Regions from separate parts of the Polaromonas sp. JS666 genome, predicted to be linked through region 3. Evidence: predicted binding sites of a transcription regulator. Region 3 holds the regulator's gene; each other region holds the start of a gene.
What was found. The regulator FNR, encoded in region 3, switches genes on or off when oxygen is low (the NO sensors DNR and NnrR bind a similar motif). The targets are predictions, from matches to a motif close to TTGATNNNNATCAA.

Region 1: the regulator FNR is predicted to act here: its motif matches at 3,252-3,265, upstream of BPRO_RS01405 (OmpW/AlkL family protein).
Region 2: the regulator FNR is predicted to act here: its motif matches at 3,276-3,289, upstream of BPRO_RS21455 (fatty acid desaturase).

The regions. Positions count from the first base shown of each region.
Region 1 is NC_007948.1:292,289-298,056, forward strand. It holds gene BPRO_RS01380 (dihydrolipoamide acetyltransferase family protein) at 1-410, shown strand, start outside; gene BPRO_RS01385 (pyridoxamine 5'-phosphate oxidase family protein) at 584-1,207, opposite strand; gene BPRO_RS01390 (SoxW family protein) at 1,725-2,228, opposite strand; gene BPRO_RS01395 (alpha/beta fold hydrolase) at 2,225-2,959, opposite strand; gene BPRO_RS01400 (hypothetical protein) at 2,959-3,222, opposite strand; gene BPRO_RS01405 (OmpW/AlkL family protein) at 3,385-3,984, shown strand; gene BPRO_RS01410 (CaiB/BaiF CoA transferase family protein) at 4,087-5,322, opposite strand; gene BPRO_RS01415 (LysR family transcriptional regulator) at 5,532-5,768, shown strand, end outside.
Region 2 is NC_007948.1:4,527,020-4,532,787, reverse strand. It holds gene BPRO_RS21475 (PAS domain-containing sensor histidine kinase) at 82-1,275, shown strand; gene BPRO_RS21470 (response regulator) at 1,272-1,916, shown strand; gene BPRO_RS21465 (response regulator) at 2,038-2,430, shown strand; gene BPRO_RS21460 (helix-turn-helix domain-containing protein) at 2,457-3,245, shown strand; gene BPRO_RS21455 (fatty acid desaturase) at 3,509-4,558, shown strand; gene BPRO_RS21450 (DUF4148 domain-containing protein) at 4,672-5,013, opposite strand; gene BPRO_RS21445 (LysR family transcriptional regulator) at 5,423-5,768, opposite strand, start outside.
Region 3 is NC_007948.1:1,208,902-1,214,669, reverse strand. It holds gene BPRO_RS05790 (chaperone modulator CbpM) at 37-387, opposite strand; gene BPRO_RS05785 (DnaJ C-terminal domain-containing protein) at 384-1,298, opposite strand; gene fnr (fumarate/nitrate reduction transcriptional regulator Fnr) at 1,312-2,136, opposite strand; gene BPRO_RS05775 (response regulator) at 2,162-2,551, opposite strand; gene BPRO_RS05770 (universal stress protein) at 2,751-3,590, opposite strand; gene BPRO_RS05765 (response regulator) at 3,988-4,629, opposite strand; gene hutG (N-formylglutamate deformylase) at 4,949-5,768, opposite strand, start outside.

The DNA of each region.
Region 1 (5,768 bases), 920 kb from region 3:
TTGGCATTGCCACCCAGACCGGGGCCGGTCTCATGGTGCCGGTGCTGCGCCATGCCGAGGCCAGAGACCTGTGGTCCAGCGCGGCAGAGGTCGTGCGCCTGGCCGAAGCCGCGCGCGCCGGCAAGGCCACACGCGACGAACTCACCGGTGCGACGCTGACCCTGACCAGCCTGGGCGCCCTGGGCGGCATCGTCTCGACACCGGTGATCAACCATCCCGAAGTGGCCATCGTCGGTGTCAACCGCATCGTGGAGCGGCCGGTGATGCGCGACGGCGCGGTGGTGGCGCGGCAGATGATGAACCTGTCGTCGTCGTTTGACCACCGCGTGGTCGATGGCGTGGATGCGGCTGGTTTCGTGCAGGCTGTGCGCGGTTACCTCGAATCCCCGGTCACGCTGTTCGTGGAGTAGGCCCTATTGGGAAGTGGGAAGTGGGAAGTCGCCCGATGACCTGCACATGATCATTGGTGAAGAAGAAAGGAAAGTCCGCCAGCACCCGGCGGACACCGGCGGCGCCGCGCGGCAGAAGGTGCTGGGGCGCTGTCATGGGACGGTTTGCAGTCGGGGACTGATGAAGTCGGCCTTCAGGGGCCTCCCTCTTTCTTGCCGTCCGGACGGTCGCGAGCCGGCAGGGCATCGCGAAAGGCATCAAACGTTTTCCACGCAGGGACTGGCGGCGTGTACCCCGACTTGGGTGCGTAGGCCGAGTAGTCGACCAGTTGCATCTTGTGGATGTAGCGAGGGCAGTTTGGAAAGATGCGCGTTGCCGTGACGCGAACGATGAACACCGAACCCGGGTACTCGGCGCGCAAGGGGTCATTTTCGCTGACCTGCGCTGTACCATTCACCCGAAGTCGCTTCGGGTTTTCGAAGTCCAGGAACAAAAGCCCGACATGGGGGTTGAGCAGAGCATTCCCCCAGGATCTGTACATTCCGTTGCCATCGTAATCAGGAATGGCAAGGGTGTGATCGTCCAGCACGTGCACGAATCCGGGCAAGCCGCCTTTATAGGAACAGTCGGGATGGCCGCTGGCGTCAGCTGTGGCGATGAAGAACATGGGGCAGCGCTCTATAAATGCCCGGTCTTCTCCGGTAAACGCCGCGCGAACAGTCACCTGCTCCAGGCGGTCCGCCAGAGGACGTGTTTCGCGCACGTCCTGAAGGCGCCGCATTCCCTCGTGATACATCGACATTGGATCGTCCGCCATGGTTCCTCCCGGCAGGTCAGTGGGACCGAACCCTGACGTTTTGTGATGGCGCCAGGGGGAAGACTACTGCGTGTAGTCAGCGCTCATTGCACAAGCCGTCCAGGTTTGAAACTGGCAGGATTCAAAGGTTCAAAGGCGGCCTGCAGCAACGATGTAATGAACATTCCCGCTCATTTGCGCGCATTGGCGCACGGTTTTCCGGGGGTGGGAATCAGCTCGTCAAACGAAAGAAGTCTGGGATCCATGCTACTACCGTTGCTGAAGATTTGGCAAAGTCTTTGTTCCCGCCAGCGGTGCCGTTGAGGCGCTTGCAGCACAATGCTGGCGAGGGCCGTTGGCATGTTTTTATGGTTGGGTTACTTGCGTAACCTAAGACGGTTCACCGTTCGGGCAGCGGCAGCCAAACCTCAAGCGCTCTTCGATACCTCAGGGCGAACGGGTAGGTAGGGGAAGGTCAGGACTTGTGCAAGCCTCAATACGCAAGCCTGAACTCACTGGCTCACGCATGGACTCACGGCTACCCGCGCGCAGCCAGCGTTTTGCGCGCAGCCGCCAGCCGCTGCTCCAGATAAGCCCCGTAAAAATCAGGCACGCCCACACCCACGAGCCGTTCGGCCAGTTCCTGCCCGCTGTCACCCAGAAACAGCACCGTTGGCGTGAACGTCGCCTTCCAGGCCTTGATTTGCGCAGCGGCGGTCGAGGCCTTGCCGTCAAACCCGATGAGCGGTGTCGTCTGGTCGGCGATGCTGAGCTGCCAGGCGTGCAGGCCGATGTCCTGGCGCGCGGGCAGCAGGTAGTTGCGCCGCACCAGCTCGCAATAGGGGCAACCGGGCAGGCTGACCAGCAGCACCACGGGTTGATCTTTGGCAGCGGCTGCCATCGCTATCCGGGGGAGTGATGCGGGGACGGGCAGAGCCGTGTCCGCGGCCAGTGCGCGCAGCGGCAGCAGCGCCGGGAGCGCAACACTGCTTGCCAGCGCCGCACAGAACTGGCGCCGCTGTGCTTGCCGCGGCGGCGTCAAGCGGCGCAGTCCAGCAGGATTTTCGTCAGCGCATGCGGGTCGCTGATCATCGGGTCGTGGCCGGTCTGGATCTCGACGAATTTCGAGTTGGGCAGCCAGGCACCGTCCCAGAATTTCGGGTCCCTGGCGCGCAGGCGGCTGGGGTCAATCGTGGCCAGTGCCGGCTGGGTGCAGCTCACGTAGGTGCGCGGCACGGCAGCGACGCGCTGCATGTCGAAATTCAGCGGCGCCTGGTAGGTGTTGCCGGGGTGCGGTGTCTGGCGGCGCTTGACCCATTCGCGGTCGGCGTCATGCAGGCCAAACACCTCCGGGTCGGGCGGCGGAAAGCTGAATCGGGTCGAGGCCTGCGCCGCCGTCAGGCGCTGCTGCTGCGTGGCCGCTGACTGCGTGCTGCTCCAGCTTTCGCCGGGCTTGGGCAGCACCGCATCGACATACACCAGATGCTTGATCCGCTTGGGCACGCGGTCGGCCACGGCCGTACCTATCATCCCGGCGTAGGAGTGCACGGCCAGAATCACCTCGCTGAGTTCTTCCACCTCGATCGCGCTGATCACGTCGTCGATGTGGGTATCCAGGTTGATCGACGGCGACAGCAGGTGGGCACGTTCCCCCAGCCCGGTCAGTGTCACTGGGTAGACCTTGTGGTGGTCGAGTTGCAGGGCCTGGGTAACGCGGCGCCAACACCAGCCACCATGCCAGGCGCCGTGGACGAAGACAAAATTGTGGCTCATCAGATCACCTCGCTTCTTCCAAGTTCAGACAACTTTTCGTCGGAGTAGTTCAGCATACCGCTTAGCACGTCTTCCGTGTGCTGGCCCAGCAGCGGCACCAGCACCGCCCGGTTGCGCACGCGGTCCTGGTTTTTGGCGTAGCGCGGGTCGTTGGCCAGCATGGCGACCTGGGTGTCCAGCAGCGCCATGTCCACCTGCTGGCTGACATGGAACAGGCATTGGCGGCGGTTTGAGATAAGGGTGGAATCGTTGCTTAATGGCAACGATTCCACCCTGGCAAGGCCAGGATTATTTGATCTGCCTCAAGCATTGAACGCGCCGGCGGGGTGGATGACAGACGTTTGAGCCACATCAGCTTGCTTTCGAGGGTGAAAGCATTCAATAAGAGCCAGGGAATGTTCCCTGCTCTTCATTCGCTGCTCATCATGAAAAAACAACTCGTCGCCGCCGCCGTTCTGTCCACCCTTTTGTCGGGTGCCGCTCTTGCACAGCAAGCCACGGAAGGCCCGTGGATGGTACGCGCCCGCGCCGTGCATCTGGACAGCTCCAATGGCGACAGCACCGGCCTGGGTCTCTCGGTGAACAACAAGTGGATGCCCGAAGTGGACGTCAGCTATTTCTTCAACAAGAACGTGGCGGTCGAGCTGGTCGTGACGGTGCCGCAGAAGCACACGCTGCGCTCCAGCGCCCTTGGCGTTGATGTCGGCACGCTCAAGCACCTGCCGCCCACGCTGCTGGGCCAGTACCACTTCCCCATGAATGGCTTCAAGCCTTATGTCGGCGCCGGCATCAACTACACGCGTTTCAGCTCGGTGAACCTGCTTCCAGGCGTTGATATTGACCGCAACAGCTGGGGCCCGGCGCTGCAAGTCGGTGTGGACATTCCGCTCAGCGGCAATATGTACCTCAACTTCGACGTGAAGAAGGTTTACATCCGCACGGATGTGTCGCTCAATGGCAGGAACGTGGGCGAGTTCAAGGTTGACCCCCTGCTGGTGGGTGTTGGCTTGGGCTGGCGTTTCTAAGTTCGGGTTTTTCTGGATATCAAGCCCTGCCGCGCAGCCGCGCGGCAGGGCTTTTTTCATGGCGGCAAGCTCCGTCAGCTGCTGCCAGACACCAGCCCCCTGTCAGATCACCTGCTTGTTTTTCAGGTCGGACAGTTGGGCGTCCGAGTAGTTCAGCATACCGCGTAGCACGTCTTCCGTGTGCTGGCCCAGCAGCGGCGGCGGCAGGTCGCAACGCACCGGCGTCGCGCTGAGCTTGATGGGGCTGGACACCAGCCGCAGGTCTTGTTTGACGGGGTGTTGCCAGTGCGTGACCATCTGGCGCGCCTCGATCTGCGGGTCGGCAAACACCTCGGCCAGGTTGTTGATGGCGCCGCAGGGCACCTTGGCGGCTTCCAGCGCAGCCAGCCAGTCGGCCTTGGTGCGTGTTTTCAGGATGGCCTCCAGCAACGGCACCAGCACCGCCCGGTTGCGCACGCGGTCCTGGTTTTTGGCGTAGCGCGGGTCACTGGCCAGTTCGGGGTGACCCGCCACCGCGCAAAACTTGGCGTACTGGCCATCGTTGCCCACGGCCAAAATCAGGTGATCCTTGTGGCCGTCGGCAGCCGGCGCCACCTCAAACACCTGGTAGGGCACGATGTTCTGGTGCGCATTGCCGGCGCGGCCCGGCGCCTTGCCGCTCACCAGGTAGTTGGCGCTCAGGTTGGCCAGCATGGCTACCTGGGTGTCGAGCAGCGCCATGTCGACCTGCTGGCCTTCGCCGGTTCTCTCGGCATGGCGGAGCGCGGCGAGGATGGCCACCGTGGCGTACATCCCGGTCATCAAATCGGCCACGGCCACGCCGACCTTTTGCGGGCCGCCGCCGATGTCATCGCGCTCGCCGGTTACGCTCATCAGGCCGCCCATGCCCTGGATGGCGTAATCGTAGCCGGCGCGCTCGGCATAGGGGCCGGTCTGGCCAAAGCCGGTGACCGAGCAGTACACCAGGCGCGGGTTGATGGCCTTGAGCGAGGCATAGTCCAGGCCGTAGCGCGCCATGTCGCCGACCTTGAAGTTCTCGACGAAGACGTCGCAATGCGCGGCCAGTTCGCGTATCAGCGCCTGTCCGGCCGGCCGGGCAATGTCGCAGGTCACCGAGCGCTTGTTGCGGTTGGTGCCCAGGTAGTAGGCGGCCTCCTGCGTCTCTGTGCCCTGGTCGTCCTTCAAAAACGGCGGACCCCAGGTTCGCGTGTCGTCGCCGGTGCCGGGACGCTCGATCTTGATGACGTCGGCGCCCAGGTCGGCCAGCGTCTGGGTACACCAGGGGCCCGCGAGCACGCGGGAAAGGTCGAGAATGCGGATGCCGTCAAGTGAGTTCATCCTGCTATTTTGCCTTGATGAAGGCTGACGAGCCCACACCCAAACCCTCTCCCAGCGGGAGAGGGAGAAAGTCGCCTGCTCAGTTCAACGGAGGAAGCGCTTTTTGGCTGTTACTCCTTCTCCCTTTGGGAGAAGGTTGGGATGAGGGTTGCCAGCGAGAGTAGTAGTATGCTTCTTCTCCTCCCGAATGCTCCAACACCCTACTATCCGTGCGATTCGACCTCACCACGCTAAGGCTCTTTGTCAGCGCGATCGAGCACGGCAGCATCGCAAGGGCCGCAGAGTGCGAGCACATCGTCGCTTCGGCGGCGAGCAAACGCATCGGTGACCTCGAGACCGGGCTCGGAGTCGCGCTACTCGTACGCCAGCACGCGGGAGTCGTCCCGACCGTGGCGGGCGAAGCGCTCGCCCGCCACGCGCGCGAGGTCATCAAGACGCTCGACCGA
Region 2 (5,768 bases), 1.9 Mb from region 3:
CATGCGTTCAGCATCCTCTTTTCCTCCTGACGACAGCCCGGCGGCAGGAGGCTCGGCGGACATGAGTTGTAAGATCACCGTGTGTTCAACCAAACAACGCCGGGAAAAGCAAGCTCAACCAGCCGTGAGCGGGTCGGTGACGCCACCGTGTCCCTGCCGTCGGTGGCCGCCGCGCCCGAGTTGGCCCGTGCCGGCGGCGGAGCTGTCCAGCGTCCCGCAGGTGCAAGTGCAATGGACGCCACCGCCGCCCGGCTGGCGGGCCTGCTCGACTCGGCCATGGACGCCATCATTACGGTGGACGAAGAACAGCGCATCGTGCTGTACAACCGTGCGGCTGAGAGAATCTTCGGCTGGCCGAGCGCACAGGCGATGGGGGAACACCTGGAAAAGCTGATGCCGGAGCGCTTTCGCACCAGCCATGCCGGGCATATCCGCCGTTTTACCGCCACGGGCATCACGTCGAGGCGCATGGGCGACGGCACCGTGCTTTACGGGCAGCGCGCCAACGGTGAAGAATTCCCGATGGAGGCCTCCATCTCCCAACTGGACACGGCGGACGGCAAGCTGTTCACCGTGATCCTGCGCGATGTCAGCGAACGGGTGCGCGCCCAGGAAGAACTGAGCGCCTTCGCCGCTGCGGCCCACACCATTCGCGAAGGCGAGAAGACCCGCATTGCGCGGGAACTGCACGACGAGCTGGCCCAGTCGCTCACAGCCCTCAAGATGGACGCGATCTGGGTGCGCGACCAGCTGCCAGAGGGAGCGCAGGCGGCCGCAGCCAAGCTCGGTGACATGCTGGCTATGCTGGACACCACGGTCGCCGCCACCCGCCGCATCGCCTCGGACCTGCGCCCGCTGTTGCTGGACGACCTGGGCCTGGGGCCGGCTATCGAATGGCTGGCTCAAAATTTCAGCCAGCGCTCCGGCGTGGCCTGCACGCTCTCGGTGGATGACGAGGTGGAACTGCACGAGCCTTATGCCACCGCGGTGTTCCGCATCGTGCAGGAGTCGCTGGCCAATGTGGCCAAGCATGCCGAAGCCTCGCGTGTCGAAGTAAAAATCGAGCGGACGGTGGAGGCGGTCACCCTGCGTGTCGCCGATAACGGCCGGGGTTTTTCGCTGGCCGCACCGCGCAACCCCAACTCCCTGGGACTTCTGGGCTTGCGCGAGCGCGCACAGTTGCTCAAGGGGGCGGTCACCATTGACAGCCAGCCGGGGCAGGGAACCCGTATTGATGTGCGGATCCCGATACGGGAAGTGGGAGCTGCGGATTGATCAGGATCGTCATTGTGGATGACCACGCCATTGTGCGGGAAGGTCTCAAACGCATCATTTCCTCGGCCGACGACATGGAGGTGGCGGGCGAAGCCGCCAATGGCGCCGAGGCCATGCAGCGCGTGCGCGAACTGGCCTTCGACGTACTGATGCTGGACCTGTCCATGCCGGGGCGCAGCGGCATGGAGTTGATCAAGCTGGTCCGTGCTGAGAAGCCCAAGCTGCGCATCCTGGTGCTGAGCATGCACCAGGAGCTGCAGTACGCCGTGCGCGCCATCAAGTCCGGCGCCAGTGGCTACCTGACCAAGGAGAGCGCGCCGGCGCAGCTGGAGCAGGCCATCCGCAAGATCGCCGCCGGCGGTGCTTTCATCAGTGCCGAAGTCGCCGAGCAGCTGGCCCTGGGTGCCATGCCGGGCAGCGAGGTCGCCGCGCACGGAAGCCTGTCGGACCGTGAATTCGAAGTGTTCCGCCTGCTGGTCGCGGGGGTGTCGGTGACCGAGATTGCGGGTCGGCTCAACCTGTCGGTCAAGACCGTCAGCACGCACAAGGCCAACCTGATGCACAAGATGGGCCTGCATAACCAAAGCGAGTTGATCCGCTACGCGATGCGGCACGGCCTGACCGACCAGTTCGAGCCCTAGCCCGCTCGGAAAATTCCTAGGCGCACTGAGGCGCCGGCCGAGGCGATTTTAGGGACGCGCCGAGGGGCATTTTCCACCGGCGCCGATGGTCTGGCATTCGTGCCGCGGGCACAGTAGAGGCATGCTTCAGCGCCCCGCTTCCGCCATCAAAGTCTTCCTCGCCGAGGACTCCGCCATGATCCGCGAGCGGATTGCCGTTTTGCTGGGCGCGGCCGCCATTACCGTGGTGGGTGAGGCCGCCACGCCGCAGGCGTCGATCGACGGGATTCTTTCCGCGTGGCCCGATGTGGTGGTGCTGGATGTGCAGCTCGAGGGCGGCTCCGGCATGCAGGTCATGCGGGCCGTTCGCCTGGCGGCTCCCGGCATTGCCTTCGTCGTGTTCAGCAACAACTCGGCCCTGGCCTACCGCAAGCGCTATCTCGACGAGGGCGCCTACCGTTTCCTCGACAAGAGCACCGAATTCGACCAGCTCGCGCAGACCGTGGCGTCCGCGTCTGAGAGGGCTGTGCAATGAAACCAACCGACCCGCAGGAGAAATGCATGTCAGGCCTGACCCTTGAAACTCCCGTTTCCCCGATCCGCTTTGTATCCCGGCAGCCTTCCGCCCGGTCCGGGGCTGTCGCACCGCTGAAAGTTCTTTGCTCCAGTTGCCATCTGCGTGACTTGTGCCTGCCCTGCGGAATGACGGGCATCGATGTGGCCCGCCTGGACAGTTTGATGTTCGGCCGGCGCAAGGTCAGGACTGGGGAGGCCCTCTACCGCGAGGGTGACCGTTTCCAGTTCATTTACGCTGTGCGCAGCGGCACGTTCAAGTCCAGCCTCACGCTGGCGGATGGCCGCGAGCAGGTCAGCGCCTTCCACATGGCGGGTGAACTGATGGGTCTGGATGGGGTGGCCCACGGCACACACGCGAGCAGCGCCACGGCGCTGGAGGACACCGAAATCTGCGCCATTCCCTATGCGCATCTCACCGAGCTGGCGGCGGGCAATGCGGGCACGCAGAATCTGGTCAGCCGGCTGATGAGCCGTGAAATCGTGCGCGAGCACAGCCTCATGATGCTGCTGGGCAGCATGAATGCCGAGGAGCGCCTGGCGGCCTTCCTGCTGAACCTGTCGCAGCGGCTGAGGGCCCGCGGCTACGCGGCCAACGAGTTCCACCTGAGGATGTCCCGGGCCGAAATCGGCAGCTACCTGGGCATGAAGCTGGAGACCGTGAGCCGGACCTTTTCGGCTTTTCAGCAGAAACGCCTGCTGGAGGTCGACAAGCGCCACATCCGCATTACCGATCCGGACGGTCTGACGCGGTCGTTCGAGATGCATGTGCATTGAGTGCTTCGCAGGTCATTGAAGCGCGGGCGGTTGATGTGAATCAAAGCGCCGCCGGGGCAGGCCCGCTAAGCTGACACGCTTTGACCCACGACCCTGCCGCGGCCTGATGGGCGGGTGCCTGCCTGACCGTCCACTCATCCCTTCTGCGTCAATGCAGCCGTCGCCGGCGCCGGGCGGACCGGACGTCTGAATCTGGCCGATATCTCCTGTACGTCCTGCTGTCCTGCACTTTTTCCGCATCAACCACAACCTGCCGAAATTTCATGCCTGCTGATCTCACCGAAGTTATCCCGCACCGAAAAATCATCCGTTCCTGGCTTGCACCCATTGCCACCAAAAACACCGCGTATGCCCTGTTCCTGGTGGTGTCGGATCTCGTCCTGTTCGCGCTGGCGATCACGGCCACCGTGCTGTTGGACCAGCCAGTGCTGCAGGTGCTGGCGGCCATTCTGAGCGGCCTGGTCATCGGGCGTCTTTTCATCCTGGGCCACGACGCCTGCCACCAGAGCCTGACCCCGCACCGCAGGCTCAACCGGTGGCTGGGGCGTCTGGTGTTCATGCCGTCCCTCACGCCTTACAGCCTCTGGGACGTCGGCCACAACGTGGTCCATCATGGCTACACCAACCTCAAGGACTTCGACTTTGTGTGGCAACCGTATTCGATCGAAGCCTACCGGCGCATGCCCGCCTGGCGCAGGATGTGCGAGCGCATGTACCGAAGCGGCTGGGCACCGTGGCTTTACTACGGCGTTGAAATCTGGTGGAAGCGGATGTACTTCCCGTCCAGGGCGGTGATGCCCACACGCCGCGGCATTTTCACGGCCGACTGTCTGTTGGTCACGGCGGTGGCGGCCGCCTGGCTTGCCGCGCTTGTCTATGCGGCATCCGCTACCGGTCAATCGGTGGCGTGGCTGCTCGGTGTCGCGTTCTTGCTGCCGCTGATTGTGTGGAACGCCTTGATGGGCTTTGTCGTCTATGTCCATCACACGCATACCAGCGTTGCCTGGTACGAGCAAAAAAACGACTGGTCGGCGGCCAGCCCTTTTGTTTCGACCACGGTGCACCTGACATTCGGTGCAGGCATCGGCACCGCGCTGCATCACATCATGGAACACACGGCGCATCATGTCGACATGAGCCTGCCGCTGTATCGCCTCAAGAAAGCGCAGGCGCTGCTCGAGAAAAAACTGCCGGGCCGGATCGTGATCCAGCCGTTTTCATGGGCATGGTATTTCCAGACGGCCCGGCGCTGCAAGCTCTACGATTTCGAGCGGCAATGCTGGACAGACTTTGCCGGAAGGCGAACGAGTTAGGACAACCGCGCAATGCAGGCACCCCAATGAGTGCACCCCGCTGCGCTTTTGCGCAGCGGGGTGCGTGGCTGTCGCACCGCCAATGGCCGAAGCCGGGTGCTCAGGGTGCTTGTTTATTGAGCAGCAGGATAGGCATGCTCAAGGGCGCTGACCGATACGGCGGATCCCGTTGACACCGCTTCGGCCTTGACCTCTGCACGGGTCCTGGCGCTGTCAGGCTTGCTGTCGAAGGTCGGGTCCTGGAAGGTGCGGGCGATGTTCACGCTGTAGCCTGCGCGCTGTGCCTGCAGCAACTCGGCCTGAACGTCAGCACGTGTTTTGGTGCTGGCGGCGCTTACCTGCTCCAGGCGATCCAGCGGATAGGGGTCGCGGCCTTCAGCAAAGCTGCTGGCTGATCCAAACGTGGCAAGCGCGGCGATGGCAAGAGTGGCGGCAGAGACAAGATTCGATTTCATGATGAATTTCCTTGAGAATGTTTTTGAAATATCCGGTCGGACGGGCTGTCTGCCCGAGAGGCCTTCGTCGCTGAGTCGCTGTTAGGTTGGTGGCTCATCGATGTACTGAACCTTGTTCCGCATCGTCGATAGACAAGTGTGCTTTGGCAGAACATTCCGTTGTCAAAACTGGAACAATGAAAGCGCGAGATGCTGGAACTTTTTGACGCGCTAAAAGTTCTGCGTCGCTGCCTCATCAAGCGCAGCTACGTTGCAGCGACGTTGATTGCACATCGCGAAATCGGTCGATGCCGGATTCTCTGCAGAAAGGACGTGCCAGTCCCTCATGCCATATGGGGACTGATGGCCGGTCTTCCATACCGGCCGCGGCCGCGGGGCGATGGCCTTGTGTGCGCGGTAAAGGCTCAGCTCAGTCGTGCCGCGCGTCCATTTTCTTGATCACAGTTCGCGTGTACTCGGTCATGAATTCCAGAAACACGCTGGTTCTTGCCGGAATGAATTTGCGGCTGGGCAGCGCCGCGTACAGGGTGTTGGTGCCCGTGATCCAGGGCGACAGGATTCGTTTCAGCGCGCCGCTGTGGAGGTGGTTGGCCACCAGGTCGATCGACTGGCTGATGATGCCGGCTCCGTCGACACCGGCGCGTATCAGCGTGTCGGAATGGTTGACCAGCATGGCGGGCTCGATCGGCACTTCCAGTTCGCGCCTATTCTCGTCGGGATTGATGAGGCGCCAGACGCGGTGCCGGTTCGCCGGT
Region 3 (5,768 bases):
CAGCCCCGGGTGGCGACAGGCCGGCCCGGCTCAATCTCATGTGTCTGCGCCCTCCCCGGTGGACAGCTCATACCCGGGCAACTGGGCCTGCAGCGACTGCACCTGGCGCTCCAGCGCCTCAATGCGATTGAGGTAACCGAAGAGCAGCGCCACGGTAAACAGGTCCAGGTCGAAGTCCAGTCGCAGCCTGCCGACGCTGCGCAGCGGCATGACGTATTCGGCGCTGAAGAGGCGCTCCGCCCGGTGCTGCTCCAGCGGCTGCAGCGCGCCGTATTCCACCAGTTCGTCAAGTTCGGCCGCGCTCAGACCGCAGGCCCGGGACAAGTCGGAGACGGTCACGGTTTCGCGGGCGTCCAGCCAGGTGTATTCAAGCGGCTGTGGTTTCATGTCGGTTCTCCTTGACCACGACGGCGTGGGTTGAAGTGCGAGGTGCGCGCCAGTTCCTGGAACAGCTCGCGCTCCCGCCCGGTCAGGGTGGCGGGCACGTCAACATGCGTGACGGCATACAGATGACCGCGCCCGCTGCGGCCGTTGGCCAGGCCGCGCCCGCGCAGGCGCAGCTTGCGCCCCGAGCGCGTGCCCGGCGGCACCGTGAGCATCACCGGCTCGTCCAGCGTGGGCACTTCCACGTCAGCGCCCAGCGCCGCCTCCCACGGCGCAAGCGCCAGATCGAAGTACAGGTCGTGGTGGTCGGCGCGAAACACCGGATGCGGTACCAGCGTAATGTGCAAATAGATATCGCCGTCGGCGCCGCCATGGCTGCCCTTGCCACCCTTGCCGCGCAAGCGCAGCTTCTGGCCTTCACTCACCCCCGGCGGAATGGTGACTTCCAGGGTACGCGAGCCGCCCGCCTCGTGCGCCAGATCCAGGTTGAGCCGGGTGCCCCGGTGCGCCTCTTCCAGGCTGATGCGCACGACCGTCTCATAGTCGCGCCCATGCATGGGCACCGGGCCGTGCCGCGAACCACGGTGCCCGCGGCCCAGCGCGGCCAGCAGGTCGGCCAGGTCGATGTCCTCGAACGACTGCCCGTCCGAGGCGTACTCATGGCTCCACTGCGGTGGCGGCGCAAACTCTTCACCGGCCGGGCGGCGACCGAGCTCGTCGTACGCGGCGCGCTTCTCGGGGTCCTTCAGCGTCGCGTAGGCCTCGGCCACCTCCTTGAACCGGGCTTCGGTATCGGGCGCCTTGGAGACGTCCGGGTGGTGCTGGCGCGCCAGCTTGCGGTAGGCCTTCTTGATCTGTTCGGTGTCGGCGTCCCGTGGCACACCCAGCGCGGCGTAATAGTCCTTGTATTTCATACCGATGCAGCCTTCAGTGCAGGTGCATCTCGAAGACCCGCGTCAGGCCGTCCAGGTTGACGATGCGGATGTGGCGCTTGTCGACTTCAAGCAAACCCTGCTGCTGGAAGGCCGAGAATGTGCGGCTGACGGTTTCCAGTTTCATGCCCAGGTAGCTACCGATTTCGGCGCGCGTCATCCTCAGGTGAAATTCGCTGGCCGAGTAGCCGCGGGCCTTCAGGCGCTGCGACAGGTTCAGCAGAAACGCCGCCAGCCGTTCCTCGGCGTTCATGCTGCCCAGCAACAGCATCAGGCTGTGTTCCCGGATGATCTCGCGGCTCATCAGGCGACTGACCATGTTCTGCATGCTGGCGTTGCCGGTGGCCAGCCGGGTCAGTTGCGCATAGGGAATGACGCAGACCTCGGTATCCTCCAGCGCCGTAGCGGTGCTGGCATGCTTGCCATAGGCCACGCCGTCCAGGCCAATCAGCTCACCGGCCATGTGGAAGCCACTGATCTGCTCGCGGCCGTCGGCCAGCATCAGGCTGGACTTGAAGGTGCCGCTGCGCACGGCATACATGAATTGAAAGTGGTCGCCCTCGTCAAAGAGCGTCTGGCCGGCCTTGACCTTGCGACGCCCGAACGTCAGGCTGTCCAGGCACTCCACGTCGCCGTCTGTCATGCCGCAGGGCAGGCACAGATCGCACAGGTGGCAGCTGGAGCAGGGTGTCCCCAAAGGCGCGACCTGCGCATCCCCCATGGCCTGTCGAATCGGAATGACCCGCAGGTCGCTGGCGGGTGTTTCCTGCGTACGCTCTTGTGTGCGCTCCTGTGTGCGTATGAGTGTGGCGGTTGACATGATTTTCCCCTTGATGAGACGGCCGTCAATGCGCAGGGTGTTGCGATGCTCTCGCAACAGCCTGGGCAAGTTGATCGGATTCGGTGCTTTTGTCGAGGAAGCGGGCAGCGCCCTCCCGCAGGTAGCGCTTGCGGTAGGCCGGGCCCGCGTTGTTGCTGAAGACGACGAAAGCGATTTCGGGCGCGGCCTGACGCACGGCGCGCAATACCTGCAGGCCCGAACCACCGTCCAGCTGGACGTCGAGCACCACCACATCGGGCGCCGTGGCCAGAATGCCGTCGATTGATCCCTGCGGCGTCTCAGCCTGACCGACGATGGTCATCTCATTGACGCCGAGCATCGCGGCCACACGACTGCGGATCAGGGCCGAGTCGTCGGCCAGAAAAACCCTGACGGGAACTTGGAGATCAGACATACAGCCACTATGCGCGCGCGCCTATCGTTGCGATATCGGTGATAGCTGAATCCACCCCTCGGAATAATCCGGATCAGCGGCATCCACAGCACCGAGACCGCCTAGGAATCGTCCGAGTGCCAAGCACGCTTTCCCCAAATCCGGGTTCCCAGAGTGGCCATCCGGAACCCTGTGACCCAAGGGCGGGTTGCGCTGGCGGTCAGTGCGCCATCAGCACCGGCAGGGTCATGGACTGCAAAACCGCCCGCGAGGTGCCGCCCAGCAGCCACTCGCGCGCCCGGCTATGGCCGTAGCAGCCCATCACCAGCAGGTCGGCTTCCAGGTCGAAGGCGCTTGACAACAGCAACTCGCCCAGCCTTTCCGGCTCATCCCCCTGGCGGTGCCAGGTCGCCTCAACGCCATGGCGCTTCAAATAGCCAGCCAGATCCAGCGAAACGCCACCGACGACAGGCTCATCGGCTGACCAGTTGACCACATGAACACGCTGCGCACTCTGCAGCAGGGGCATGGCTGCGGTGACAGCACGCGCCGCCTCGCGCGTCGTCTTCCAGGCAATCACCACCGTCTCGCCGACCGTCGGCGGCACCACGGCGTAGGGCAGGATCAGGGCCGGCCTGCCGCTGATCGCCATCGCGGTTTCCGCGAAATCGGGCGGCACGTCCGAGGACTCGATATCCGAAGGGTCGTGCTGGCCCAACACCAGCAGGTCGGCATACAGCGCCTGCTGGGCGAAGGCACCCGTCACAGGGTAGTCGATCACTTCGCCCCAGGAGACCGGTACGCCGGTCGAGGCCAGCGCACGATCGAAGGTGGCGCGCGCCCCGGCCAGCCGCTCGTCGTCAAGCTCGCGCAAGGTGACGGCGACACCGGGGCCGATGGTGGGCGCAAATGGCGGCATCACGAAGCTGGGTGTGACCGCATAGAGCGCGGCCACCGCGGCACCGTGCCGCCGCGCAAGCTGGCGTGCGAACTCCAGGCGAGGCGCAGCGCGCCGTGATGCATCAAAGTGAACCAGTATTTGCATCAGGGAGGATTTCATGGAAGCACTCCATCGAGAGATTGCAGTCCGTCTACGTTAATCCGCCGGGCTCCCCCACCCCTTGACAATCATCAACCCAATCTCATCTGGCCGGGAGACAGGGGCCGCCTTGCTGCAGCGCACAAAACATCCGGAGAGCACAAATCCGTGGAGGCCCTGGACAGGCTCAAAGAGACTTTGCGCCACGAACGGCGATGGCCCGTGACGCGCATCGGGCAGCCGTCGCCCACCACCATCCATCTCCCTTCCTTTACCTTCCTTTACCTTCCTTTACCTTCCTTTACCTTCCTCTACCTCCCTCGATCTCCATCTCGTAGCCGGAAATACCACCCCGCAGATTTCAGTTGCCAGTCTCCCGCCCCCGCCTGGCGGGCAACCACCTATTGGAACTTCACAATTACTCCAACTGATCGGTCAGGCCATGTTTGAGTGCATAGCGGATCAGCTCGCTCTGGTTGTGCAAGCCCATCTTGTGCATCAGGTTGACCTTGTGCGTGCTGACCGTTTTGACCGAGAGATGGAGCTGGGCCGCGATATCGGTCAGGGTCATGCCGTCGACCACCAGGCGAAACACCTCGAATTCGCGGTTGGACAGACAGTCGTGCCTGGGCGCCTCGCTGCCCGGCATGGCACCCAGAGCCAGTTGCTCGGCCACTTCCGCGCTGATGAAGGCGCCGCCGGCGGCGATCTTGCGGATGGCCTCCTCCAGTTGCGCGGGGGCGCTCTCCTTGGTCAGGTAACCGCTGGCGCCGGACTTGATGGCGCGCACGGCGTACTGCAGCTCCTGGTGCATGCTCAGCACCAGGATGCGCAGCTTGGGCTTCTCGGCACGGACCAGCTTGATCAACTCCATGCCGCTGCGCCCCGGCATGGACAGGTCCAGCATCAGCACGTCGAAGGCCAGTTCGCGCACCCGCTGCATGGCCTCGGCGCCATTGGCGGCTTCGCCCGCCACCTCCATGTCGTCGGCCGAGGAAATGATGCGTTTGAGACCTTCGCGCACGATCGCGTGGTCATCCACAATGACGATCCTGATCAATGAACTGCTCCCCGGGTTGCCGCCACCGTCAAAGTCACCACCATCGCAAACACCACGGAGCGCAGCGGCAAGGCGCGTCCGTTGGCAACGGTTGGCTGGAGACAAAGGCACGGTTGTTTCCTTCGGCGTGATGGCCTGATCTTACCGTCAGGGTGCCACGCGGCGGCATCGCGCTGCCGTTCCACATGCATTTGACGTGGATCCAGCCGAGGCCGAGACCCTCCACCAAGCTTCAGGTGATTTCAGCAGAAAAGAGAAAACTGCACCAACCCATTCCTGTCGCTACCGATGGTTCCGCGCTCCCGAAAAAAGCCGTGCTTCACTCTTCATGGCAGCTTCGGCAGGACGAAAGCGCGCTGGAGAGCATGTTTTTCAACAAGGGCTGGATGCGGGAAGCCAGCGCCGCGTCGTAGGCAAAGGGCGGCACTTCTTGCATGTACAGGCGCTGGCACATCTCCAGCTGCACGGCGTGCACATCGCTGGACGGCTGGCCATAGTGGCGCGTGATGTAGCCGCCCTTGAAGCGGCCGTTGACGGCTGTCGTGATGCCGGAAAGCGCAGCGCAGGCCTGCGCGACCGATGCGGTAATGGCTTCATGGGCGCTGGCGCCGTCGGCCGTTCCGATGTTGAGGTCGGGCAGCGTGCCATCAAACAGCCAGGGAATCTGCGAGCGGATGCTGTGCGCGTCCCACAGCAACGCATAGCCGTGCCGGGCCTTGAGACGCGCCAGCTCGGCGGCCAGGGCCGCATGGTAGGGCTGCCAATAGGCCTCGCGCCGCCTTGCGCGCTCATCCGGGGTGGGCTCGCAACCGGGCTGGTAGAGCGGCGCACCCGAGAAAAACCGGGTGGGGCAAAGTTCGGTATTGGACGCACCGGGGTACATCGGGGCGTCATCCGGCGGGCGGTTGAGGTCAATCACATAGCGTGAATAGTGCGGCGTCAACACGCTGGCGCCGATTTCCGGCAGGAAGCTGTAAAGCGTCTGCAGGTGCCAGTCGGTGTCTTCCACTTTCAGCGCCTCGGGCATGTAGGCCGCCTGCAGCTCCGGCGGAATGGCCGTGCCGATGTGCGGCATGCTCACCAACAGGGGAACCGTGCCGCGCCGCAAGGTATAGGCCGGGTTCTGCTCTTCCTGCCCG